3 regions of the Streptomyces sp. NPDC046977 genome follow, and region 1 is predicted to be linked to each of the others. Evidence: riboswitches for the same ligand, from Rfam matches in the RefSeq annotation. Region 1 holds a riboswitch; each other region holds the start of a gene.
What was found. Region 1 has a riboswitch for S-adenosylmethionine ahead of thrC (threonine synthase). Riboswitches for the same ligand answer to the same signal wherever they lie in the genome.
Positions count from the first base shown of each region.

Region 2: linked by a shared signal. The riboswitch ahead of ABZ883_RS29635 (aminotransferase class V-fold PLP-dependent enzyme) and the one ahead of thrC (threonine synthase) in region 1 are both predicted to bind S-adenosylmethionine.
Region 3: linked by a shared signal. The riboswitch ahead of ABZ883_RS33850 (glutathione S-transferase C-terminal domain-containing protein) and the one ahead of thrC (threonine synthase) in region 1 are both predicted to bind S-adenosylmethionine.

Region 1 is NZ_JBEYWO010000002.1:302,319-305,558, forward strand. Features, by position in the region: gene ABZ883_RS03925 (trehalose-6-phosphate synthase) at 1-342, opposite strand, end outside; gene ABZ883_RS03930 (glucosyl-3-phosphoglycerate synthase) at 725-1,702, opposite strand; SAM riboswitch class I at 1,871-1,998, shown strand; gene thrC (threonine synthase) at 2,017-3,240, shown strand, end outside.
Region 2 is NZ_JBEYWO010000023.1:50,578-53,817, reverse strand. Features, by position in the region: gene trpD (anthranilate phosphoribosyltransferase) at 107-1,171, shown strand; SAM riboswitch class IV at 1,311-1,427, shown strand; gene ABZ883_RS29635 (aminotransferase class V-fold PLP-dependent enzyme) at 1,584-2,936, shown strand; gene ABZ883_RS29630 (Lrp/AsnC ligand binding domain-containing protein) at 2,933-3,214, opposite strand; gene ABZ883_RS29625 (rhomboid family intramembrane serine protease) at 3,211-3,240, opposite strand, start outside.
Region 3 is NZ_JBEYWO010000029.1:102,402-105,641, reverse strand. Features, by position in the region: gene ABZ883_RS33855 (amino acid ABC transporter permease) at 1-1,010, opposite strand, end outside; SAM riboswitch class IV at 1,620-1,728, shown strand; gene ABZ883_RS33850 (glutathione S-transferase C-terminal domain-containing protein) at 1,970-2,752, shown strand; gene ABZ883_RS33845 (VOC family protein) at 2,967-3,240, shown strand, end outside.

The sequences.
Region 1 (3,240 bases):
CAGCAGATGGTGGACGAACCACAGCACGGAGTTCGCGATCCCGTTGTACGCGGACGCGAAAGTGTCCGCCGGGATGTCCAGCATGCGCACCCGCTGGTCGCCGGTGTCCTCCGCGGCCAGCCGCCCGCTCCCGTCCGCGGTCCGCAGCACGGCCGCGCGGTCGCCGTCACCGAGCGCGGCGCACACCCACACGGCGTCCGTGTCCGGCCCGATCGCGCTCAGTCCCGACACGAGACCGCCGCCTCCGCGCCGCGACTCCAGCGTCCCGTCCTCCCGGAGGCTGTACGAGACGGGCCCGCGATTGGACGCCACCAGAACCCGCGCGCCATGCGATGCGACCATGCCGCCAGCCTAGCCACGCATCCCCACCCGCAAACGTGTGCGCTACGCCACCCGAGCGTCCCCAGGGCCGCAAGGCCCTGCGCCCCCCTCAGGGGCGCGGGGAACTGCGCGCCCAGCCACGACGCACCGGCACGAAGCACACAACGCTCACCCCTCAGGGGCGCGGGGAACTGCGCGCTCAGCCACATCCCACCGGCACAGTGGGCACGACGCCCACCCCCTCAGGGGCGCGGGGAACTGCGCGCCCAGCCACATCCCACCGGCACAGTGGGCACGACGCCCACCTCCTCAGGGGCGCGGGGAACTGCGCGCTCAGCCACGACGCACGGGCACGAAGCACACAACGCTCACCCCCCAGGCGCGCGGGGCGAAGCCCCGAGCCTCAGGCGACCTCACGCCCCCGCACATACTCGGGCACCGTCATCATGGGCGGCCGCTCCTCCGTCGTGACCTCATGCACCCGCGGAGCGAACCCCTCCGCGGTCCGCTCGAACTGCGTGAGGACGGGCCGCACCAGATGCCCCCGCGCCAGCCGCGTCTGCGCCGTGCGATAAATCGTCGCGGCCATGCGACCCAGCGCCTGCCCGTCCTGGTGCCGATGGTGCCGTACGCCGACGTCGACCTGCGCGAGCGCGTCGAGCCCGACCGCGTTGAGCGCGTCGATGAGCAGCCCCAGTTCGACGCCGTACCCCACGGGAAACGGCAGCCGCTCCAGCAGGGACCGCCGCGCCGCGTACTCGCCGCCGAGGGGCTGCACGAAGCCCGCGAGCTGCGGCCAGTGCAGATTGAGCAGGGGCCGGGCGACCAGTTCCGTGACGCGTCCGCCGCCCGTCGGCTCCACCGTGCCGCCGGCCTCCAGGGGCCGGTCGTACATCGCCTTGACCAGCTGGACGTCCGGCTCCGTGAGCAGCGGCCCGACGATCCCGGAGACGAAGCGCGCGTCGAATTCGCGCAGGTCGGCGTCGATGAAGCAGACGATCTCGCCGCGCGTCGCGAGCAGTGAGCGCCACAGCACCTCGCCCTTGCCGGGTACGGCCGGCAGCCGCGGCAGGATCGCGTCGCGGTGGACGACGGTCGCGCCCGCCTCCGCGGCGACCGCGGCGGTCCCGTCCGTGGACCCCGAGTCCAGGACGACGAGCTCGTCGACCAGCGGCACGGCCCCGGGCGCGTCGGACATCAGCGCGCGGCGGATCTCCGTGACGATCGCCCCGACCGTGGCCTCCTCGTCGAGCGCGGGCAGCACCACGCTCACCGTCCCGTGCGGGCCCGCGGCCCGCTTCGCGGCGAGGAGCTGGCTCAGCGGCCGGCGCTCGGCGGTCCAGGACCGCCGCCGCAGCCAGCCGGCTACCTCGTCCAGCACTGCGTTGCTCCGTTTCTGCCCCTCTTCGGCCTGTCTCGAAGGACGGACGGGCTGTGACCAGGTTCGAGGTCGTCGGTTACAGTCGTGAACACGAGGCATGACCATCGTATGTCCGCGGTGATCGCGCCTCGCACGACAAATGCCCGGGCCCCGCGCCCGGTGCCATACCGCTCATCCAGAGGGGCAGAGGGAACGGCCCGTTGAAGCCCCGGCAACCCTCCCGCCGACCGCGAGGTCCAGGTGGGGAAGGTGCCAATTCCGTCTCGCGGCGAGATGCGCCGCGAGGAAGATGAGGAGAAAGGGCCTCGCCTGACATGGCTGCGCAGACTGCTGTCACCGACGTCGCGTCCACGGATTCCCCCTTCGGACCCGCTTCCGCACTGTCCTGCCGGGAGTGCGGCGAACGCTTCCCACTGAGCCCGATCTTCGCGTGCGAGGTCTGTTTCGGGCCGCTCGAAGTGGCCTACGACCTTCCCGCCGGCGATCCCGAGACGCTCCGCAAGCGCATCGAGTCCGGTCCGAACAACATCTGGCGCTACGCGCCGCTGCTGCCCGTCCCCGCCGACGTGGCCACCAAGCCCAATCTGAACCCCGGCTTCACCAAGCTCGTCAAGGCCGACAACCTCGCCCGTGAACTGGGCGTCACCGGCGGCCTGCACATCAAGGACGACTCCGGCAACCCCACGCACTCCTTCAAGGACCGTGTGGTCGCCATCGCCCTGGAGGCCGCCCGCACCTTCGGCCTGACCACGCTGTCCTGCTCCTCCACCGGCAACCTCGCGGGCGCGGTGGGCGCCGCGGCGGCCCGCGCCGGCTTCCGGTCCTGCGTCTTCATCCCGCACGACCTGGAGGAGGGCAAGGTCGTCATGGCCGCCGTCTACGGCGGCGAACTGGTCGGCATCGAGGGCAACTACGACGACGTCAACCGCTTCTGCAGCGAGCTGATCGGCGACCCGATCGGCGAGGGCTGGGGCTTCGTCAACGTCAACCTCCGCCCGTACTACGGGGAGGGCTCCAAGACGCTCGCGTACGAGATCTGCGAGCAGCTCGGCTGGCGGCTGCCGGACAACCTCGTCATCCCGATCGCCTCGGGCTCGCAGCTGACGAAGATCGACAAGGGGCTCCAGGAGCTGATCAAACTCGGCCTGGTCGAGGACAAGCCGTACCGCATCTACGGCGCCCAGGCCGAGGGGTGCTCCCCGGTGTCCACCGCCTTCAAGGCCGGGCAGGACGTCGTGCGCCCGCAGAAGCCGAACACCATCGCCAAGTCGCTCGCCATCGGCAACCCGGCGGACGGCCCCTACGTGCTGGACATCGCCCGGCGCACCGGCGGCGCGGTCGAGGACGTCACCGACGAGCAGATCGTGGACGCCATCAAGCTGCTCGCCCGCACCGAGGGCATCTTCGCGGAGACGGCGGGCGGCGTGACCGTCGGTGTCCTGAAGAAGCTGATCGAGAGCGGGCAGTTGGACCCGGCCGGCGAGACGGTCGTGCTCAACACCGGTGACGGGCTCAAGACCCTGGACGCCGTCGCCGCG
Region 2 (3,240 bases), on a different contig from region 1:
GCCCGTCGGAGTCCATCCGACGGACGGGGCCCTTTCCCGTTCCCCCGCGCCGATAGGCTGGGGCCGAAGGTATCCATTGCACGTCAGACCACCCGGAGTGTGGACCATGAGCGCTGTGAACCCCGCTGGAGGCGACACCGCGGCGGATCGCTCCTGGCCCGGGATCCTGGGAGCTCTGCTGGCGGGACAGGACCTGAGCACCGCGGAGACGGCCTGGGCGATGGACCGCATCATGAGCGGCGGGGCCTCCGACGCCCAGATCGCCGGCTTCATGGTGGCCCTGCGGGCCAAGGGCGAGACCGTGGACGAGGTCAGCGGGCTCGTCGAGGCGATGTACGCGCACGCGCAGCCGCTGGACATCCCCGGTCCCGCCGTGGACATCGTGGGCACCGGCGGCGACCGGGCCAGGACCGTCAACATCTCGACGATGTCCGCCATCGTCATCGCCGGGACCGGGACCAAGGTCGTCAAGCACGGCAACCGCGCGGCCAGCAGCGCCAGCGGGGCCTCCGACGTCCTGGAGAAGCTGGGCATCAACCTGGACCTGTCGCCCCTGCGCGTCGCCCAGGTGGCCGAGGAGACCGGCATCACCTTCTGCTTCGCGGCCAAGTTCCACCCCGCGATGCGCTACGTCGCCTCGGCGCGGCGCGACCTGGGGGTCCCCACCTCCTTCAACATCCTCGGCCCGCTGACCAATCCGGCCCGGGTCGGGGCCTCGGCGGTCGGCTGCTTCGACACCCGGATGGCCGGTCTGATCGCGGGGGTGCTGGCCCGGCGCGGCTCCTCCGCGCTGGTCTTCCGCGGCGACGACGGACTGGACGAGCTGACGGTCACGTCCACCTCCCAGGTGTGGATGGTGCGCGACGGGGCGGTGGAACAGATCCCGTTCGACCCGCGCGACGTCGGCATCGAGCTGGTCCCGATCGAGGCGCTGCGCGGCGCCGACGCGGCCTACAACGCCGATGTGGCGCGCCGGCTGCTGGCGGGGGAGACCGGGCCCGTGCGGGACGCCGTCCTGCTGAACTCCGCCGCCGCGCTGGTGGCGCTGGAGCCCGCGGAAGGCCCGCTGGTGGACCGGATCGCCGCCGGAATGGCCCGGGCGGCGGAGTCCATCGACTCGGGCACGGCCGCCAAGACCCTGGAACGGTGGGCGGCGGCCACCAACGCGTAGGGCGTTCACGTGGAAGGGCCGGGGCCGGGTGCCCCGGCCCTTTTGTGTTCCCGCCGTGGCGCAGGGCCGAGTGGTGCGGGATGTCCGGGATGCGGACCGCGGCTTGCGGCGCCGCCGGTCTGTGGCAGGATGCTGCGCAGGTCACGAGTGACAGCGACACGGCCCCGGCCCGCTGTCCGGCAACCCTCCTTCCGTGGCGGGGTGCCCCGGGTGATGACCAGGCCGCAGGCAGCGAGGTCTGCGGCAAGCGCGGTCATGAGGAGTTCTTCCGTGAGCAAGCGAATGCGCTAGGGCCGAAGGCCCCTTTCCACCCTCCCCGGGCGTGCCCGCTGCGCGGCGGCCCGGTGTTCCGAGGGCTTTCCCGTCAACCCTGACGCACTGTCGCTTTACCCTGCCCACAGGAGATTTCGCCATGCCCGTGCACCCTGCCGCGCCCGCGCCCGTCCGTGCCACCACCCCGCTGCCCGTCCTGGGCCGTGACGTCCTCGTCCCGCTCGTCACCGGCGGCGAGGTCGCCTACGCCGCCCTCGACTACGCGGCGAGCGCGCCCGCGCTGCAGCGCGTCTGGGACGACGTGGCCGCCTACGCGCCCTACTACGGCAGCGTGCACCGGGGCGCGGGGTACCTGTCGCAGCTGTCCACGGACCTGTTCGAGCAAAGCCGCGTCGAGGTGGCCGCGTTCCTCGGCTGCCGGGCCGACGACCAGGTGGTCTTCACCCGCTCGACCACCGACTCGCTCAATCTGCTGGCGGCCGTCGTGCCGGACGGCACCCGGGTCTTCGTTTTCGAGACCGAGCACCACGCCTCCCTGCTGCCCTGGCGGGACGGTGACGTCACCTACCTGAGCGCGCCCCGGACCCCCGCGGACGCGGTGGCCCTGCTGGAGCGCGCGCTGGCCGCGCGCGAGCCGGGGGGCCCGGTGCTGGTCTGTGTGACCGGTGCGTCCAATGTGACCGGTGAGCTCTGGCCGGTGCGCGAGCTGGCGGCGGCGGCCCACGCGCACGGCGCGCGCATCGTCCTCGACGCGGCGCAGCTCGCGCCGCACCACCCCGTCGACGTGGCCGAGCTCGACGTGGACTGGGTCGCCTTCTCCGGGCACAAGCTCTACGCGCCCTTCGGCTCCGGGGTGCTGGCCGGCCGCGCCGACTGGCTCCGCGAGGCCGAGCCGTACCTCGCGGGCGGCGGTGCCTCCCGCCGTGTCGCCCGCCGCGCGGACGGCGGCGTGGAGGTGGACTGGCACACCACCGAGGCCCGCCACGAGGCCGGTTCGCCCAACGTCATCGGCGTCTACGCCATCGCGTCCGCATGCCGGGCCCTGCGCGAGGCGGGCTTCGACGGCCTCGTCGAGCGCGAGCAGGCGCTGGTCGCCCGCGTGCGCGAAGGGCTCGCGGGGATCGAGCAGGTGCGGGTGCTGTCCCTGTTCGGGGAGGACGCCCCCCGGGTGGGCGTCCTGTCCTTCGTGGTCGACGGCTGGAACAGCTCCCACTTCGCCGCCGCGCTGTCCGCCGAGTACGGCATCGGCGTCCGCGACGGGCTGTTCTGCGCCCATCCCCTCGTGCGCACCCTGCTGGGCGACCACACGGAACCGGGCGACTGCGGGGGCGACACCACCCTGAACGCCGTCCGTGTCTCCTTCGGCGCGGGCACCCCCGACGAGCACGTCGAGCGCTTCCTCACCGCGGTCGCCGCCCTCGTCACCGACGGCGCCCGGTGGCGCTACCGCACCGAGAACGGCCGCTGCGTCCCCGCGGAGGGCGGGTTCTAGGAGTCGAGGCCGATGGCGAAGGCGGCTTCGAGGTCGTGCTGCGAGTACGTGCGGAAGGCCACGTGCGTGTCGGTGGCCTCGACGCCGGGGATCTTGCTGATCCGGCCGGGGATGACGTCCGCGAGCTGGTCGTGCTGGGCCACCCGGACCATGGCGACCAGGTCGTACGTGCCGGTCACGGAGTAGACCTCGCTGACGCTCTCCAGCGCCGCGATGGACTGCGCGATCTCGGGGATCCGGTCGACACTGGTCTTGATGAGCACGATCGCGGTGATCACGGCTGTAGGTCTCCTTCGGTCGCCCT
Region 3 (3,240 bases), on a different contig from region 1:
GGAGTGGCCCCCGTCCGGATCCGGGCCGGCAGGTGGCGGAGCGCGGCACGGAGTTTCTGCACGGGAGTCGCGGGAACGATGCGCAGAGCGCCGCGCGAGTAGTACCGCTCGACGTAGAACTGGACGACGGAGACGACGCTGGTGAGGATCACGTACCAGACGGTGGCTACCAGCAGCAGCGGCACGATGTCGCCCGGGTAGGTGCTGCCCATGCTCTGCACCGAGCCGAAGAGGTCGAGCAGCGAGACGTAGAAGACCAGCGAGGTCCCCTTGATCAGGCCGATCAGCTGGTTGACGTAGGTGGGGACGACGGACCGCAGCGCCTGGGGAAGGACGATCCTGGCGAACTGGTAGCGCTGGGGCAGACCGAGCGCCGCGGCCGCCTCGTGCTGGCCCTGGTCCACCGAGAGGATGCCGGCGCGCACCACTTCCGAGGCGTAGGCCGCTTCGTTGAGGCTCAGCCCGATGACGGCGACCACCATGTCGGTGGCGAGCCTGGACTCGTCGAAGGTGAGGAAGGCCGGGCCGAAGGGCACGCCGAGGCTCAACGTACGGTACAGAGCGCTGAAGTTGTACAGGAACAGCAGCACGACGATCAGCGGGACCGACCGGAACAACCAGGTGTAGGTCCAGCTGACGGCCCGCAGTACGGGACTGCCGGAGAGCCTGGCCAGCGCCAGCACGATGCCTCCGAGAAGACCGAGCACCGCGCTGTACGCCGCCACCTCCAAGGTGATGAGCAGTCCGTCGAGGATCACCGGGCGCACGAACCAGTACCCGAAGCGGTCCCATTGGAAGAAGGGGTTGCTCAGCAGGCCGTGCCCGATCTGGGCGGCCAGGACGAGCACGACCGCCGTGGCGATCCACCGGCCGGGGCGGCGCAGGGGCAGCACCCGCTGCTCCGCCGGCGGTCGCGGTGCGGGACCACGCACGTCACCGGGCTCTTTCGCGGGCGCCCGGGCCGGGGGCGCCGAGCGGTCGGACACAGCGGTGCCAGGGGGTTCACTCATCGGGGACTCCAGCGGACGGGTGCACCCGGTCGCGCAGGCGACGGCCGACCGCAGGGCGAACGACACCTCGGCGGTACGGAGTGCACGGGGAGACGAGCGGAACGGGGCAGAACAGGCGGGCACACCCACCGCGTCAGCGGGAGGTGCCGGCGTTCAGGGAGTGGTCGTCAGCCTTGACAGCGCGCGCGACAGGGCGCGGAACACAGGCGACACAGGGCACTGCTGACGCGGGCCAGACCGACGGGCCGCTGCGTGTACGCCGGGACGAGGCCGTGGCGCCGCCACGCTGCCGTCCCCGGGGTCGCGTACATCGCGTCACCGCCACCGTTCCGCCCCGCTCGGGGCCTCGCGCCTGCCGAAAAGTCGTCGGGACAGCCCGGACAACCTTCCGCCTGGGAGGCGTTGGCGCGGCCGGCCTGAGCCTGCCGCCGACGTCCGGGACCGTTCTGCGGCGTAAGTTAGACACGGGCCGAAGAGAATGTCAACGACGCTGTCTCGCATGCCGGATGCCGCGGTGAGACGCCCCTCGCCTTCTTGACGCGCCGCGTCCGGCGGCCCAACACTGGTGCCGACGGTCACGATTGTCAGCGCCCGTGGTGCCGTGTCGCGGCTCCCACGGGTCATCGGCCCCGGCCCGCTGACCGGCAACCCTCACATCGCGGTGGGGTGCCCCGGGTGACGACCGGGTGCCGCCGGCGCGGCGGGACAAGCGCGGTCCCGCGTCACGCGGGCCCCGAGCCGGGGAGGCGGACATGTCCAGAGCACGGTCCGCGCTGCTCACCCGCCGGCTGCACATCGACTTCCTGCGTGTCTGCAGCGCGTTCGGCACGACCGGCTGACCTCGGCGAGTCCTCACGCAGTACCGACTCAGGGGCCGGGTGCGAGCACGCACCGGCCGTCAGCCGTCCCGCCCGCCGCTGCCCGAGGGCAACCGGGGGCCGCCACGCCCTGGAGAGCGCATGCCCGAGACGACGATCTCACGTGATCCCGGTTCCCCCGCGTCCTGTACCGCGCTGCCCCGCACGCCCCGTCCGGACCGCTTCCGCAGCCGGATCGGTGCCGACGCCGCCGGCGGCTTCTACCCGGCTCCGCGCCGCTACGAGCTGTTCCTTTCGGCGCGAGGCCCGCAATCGCGGCGGGTCGCCGTCACCCTCGACCTCCTCGGCCTCCGGGACACCGTCTTCACAACGGTCGTTCCGGCGGCGCCGCACGAAGCGGCCGCGCCCGCGGCGTTGCGCGCGGCGTACGAGGCCACCTGGCACGGCTACGACGGACCGCTGACCGTACCCGCCCTGTGCGACCGGTGGACCGGACGAGTCGTCAGCAACCACACCCCGGACATCCTCCGCGACCTCGCGGGCCGCCTCGGGGACGCGGCACGCCTGTGTCCCCTGGACCTTGCGACCGAGATCGGGACCGTTCGGGACCTGGTGGAGCAGGACATCGCGCGCCCGGCGGAAGAGGCGGCCACGGCAGCACCGGCCGACCGTGCCAAGGCCCTGGAACAACTGCTCACCGCGCTCAACCTGCTGGACCGCCGACTGGCATGCGCACCGGGCCCCTACGCCCTGGGCGAGCGGCTGACCGCGGCGGACGTCGACCTGTGGGTCGCCCTGTCGGACCTCCCGGACGGCGTGCTCTCCCCGTACCGGCACCTCGCGGCCTACGTCCGCCGCCTCCCACGGCAGTACGCGGCTTTCGGGTTTCCCCGGCCGGAGGAACGTACAACCCAGGGAGGCTGATGCCGCTCCCGAAGCACCTTCCGGACGGGCACCACTAGGGTGCTGGGTTCACGAGACCGCCAATGTCCCACGGGAGATCCACGATGCCGAACCCCATGGGGTCGACGTACGCCACCGTCCGACCGCGGGCGAAAGCCGCCGAGGGAGCGGGCAGCAGGGCCACCGGTCCGGCCGTGGTGTTCAAGCCGGTTGAGCCCGCCCCGGCGGTGGCGGCATGACCCGGCCGGCGGGCGGGATGCTGCACCACGTCGAGATCTGGGTGCCCGACCTGGAGCGGGCCGTCGCCTCCATGGGCTGGCTGCTGGAAGCCCTGGGATACACGCTTTTCCAGAGCTGGGACGAGGGCCGCAGTTGGCGGCTCGGAGCGACCTACCTGGTATTCGAGGAGTCCCCCGCCCTGACCGCCGTCCGGCACGACCGGTGCCGGCCCGGACTGAACCATCTGGCGTTCCACGTCGAAGACCACCACACCGTGGAGAATCTGGCCT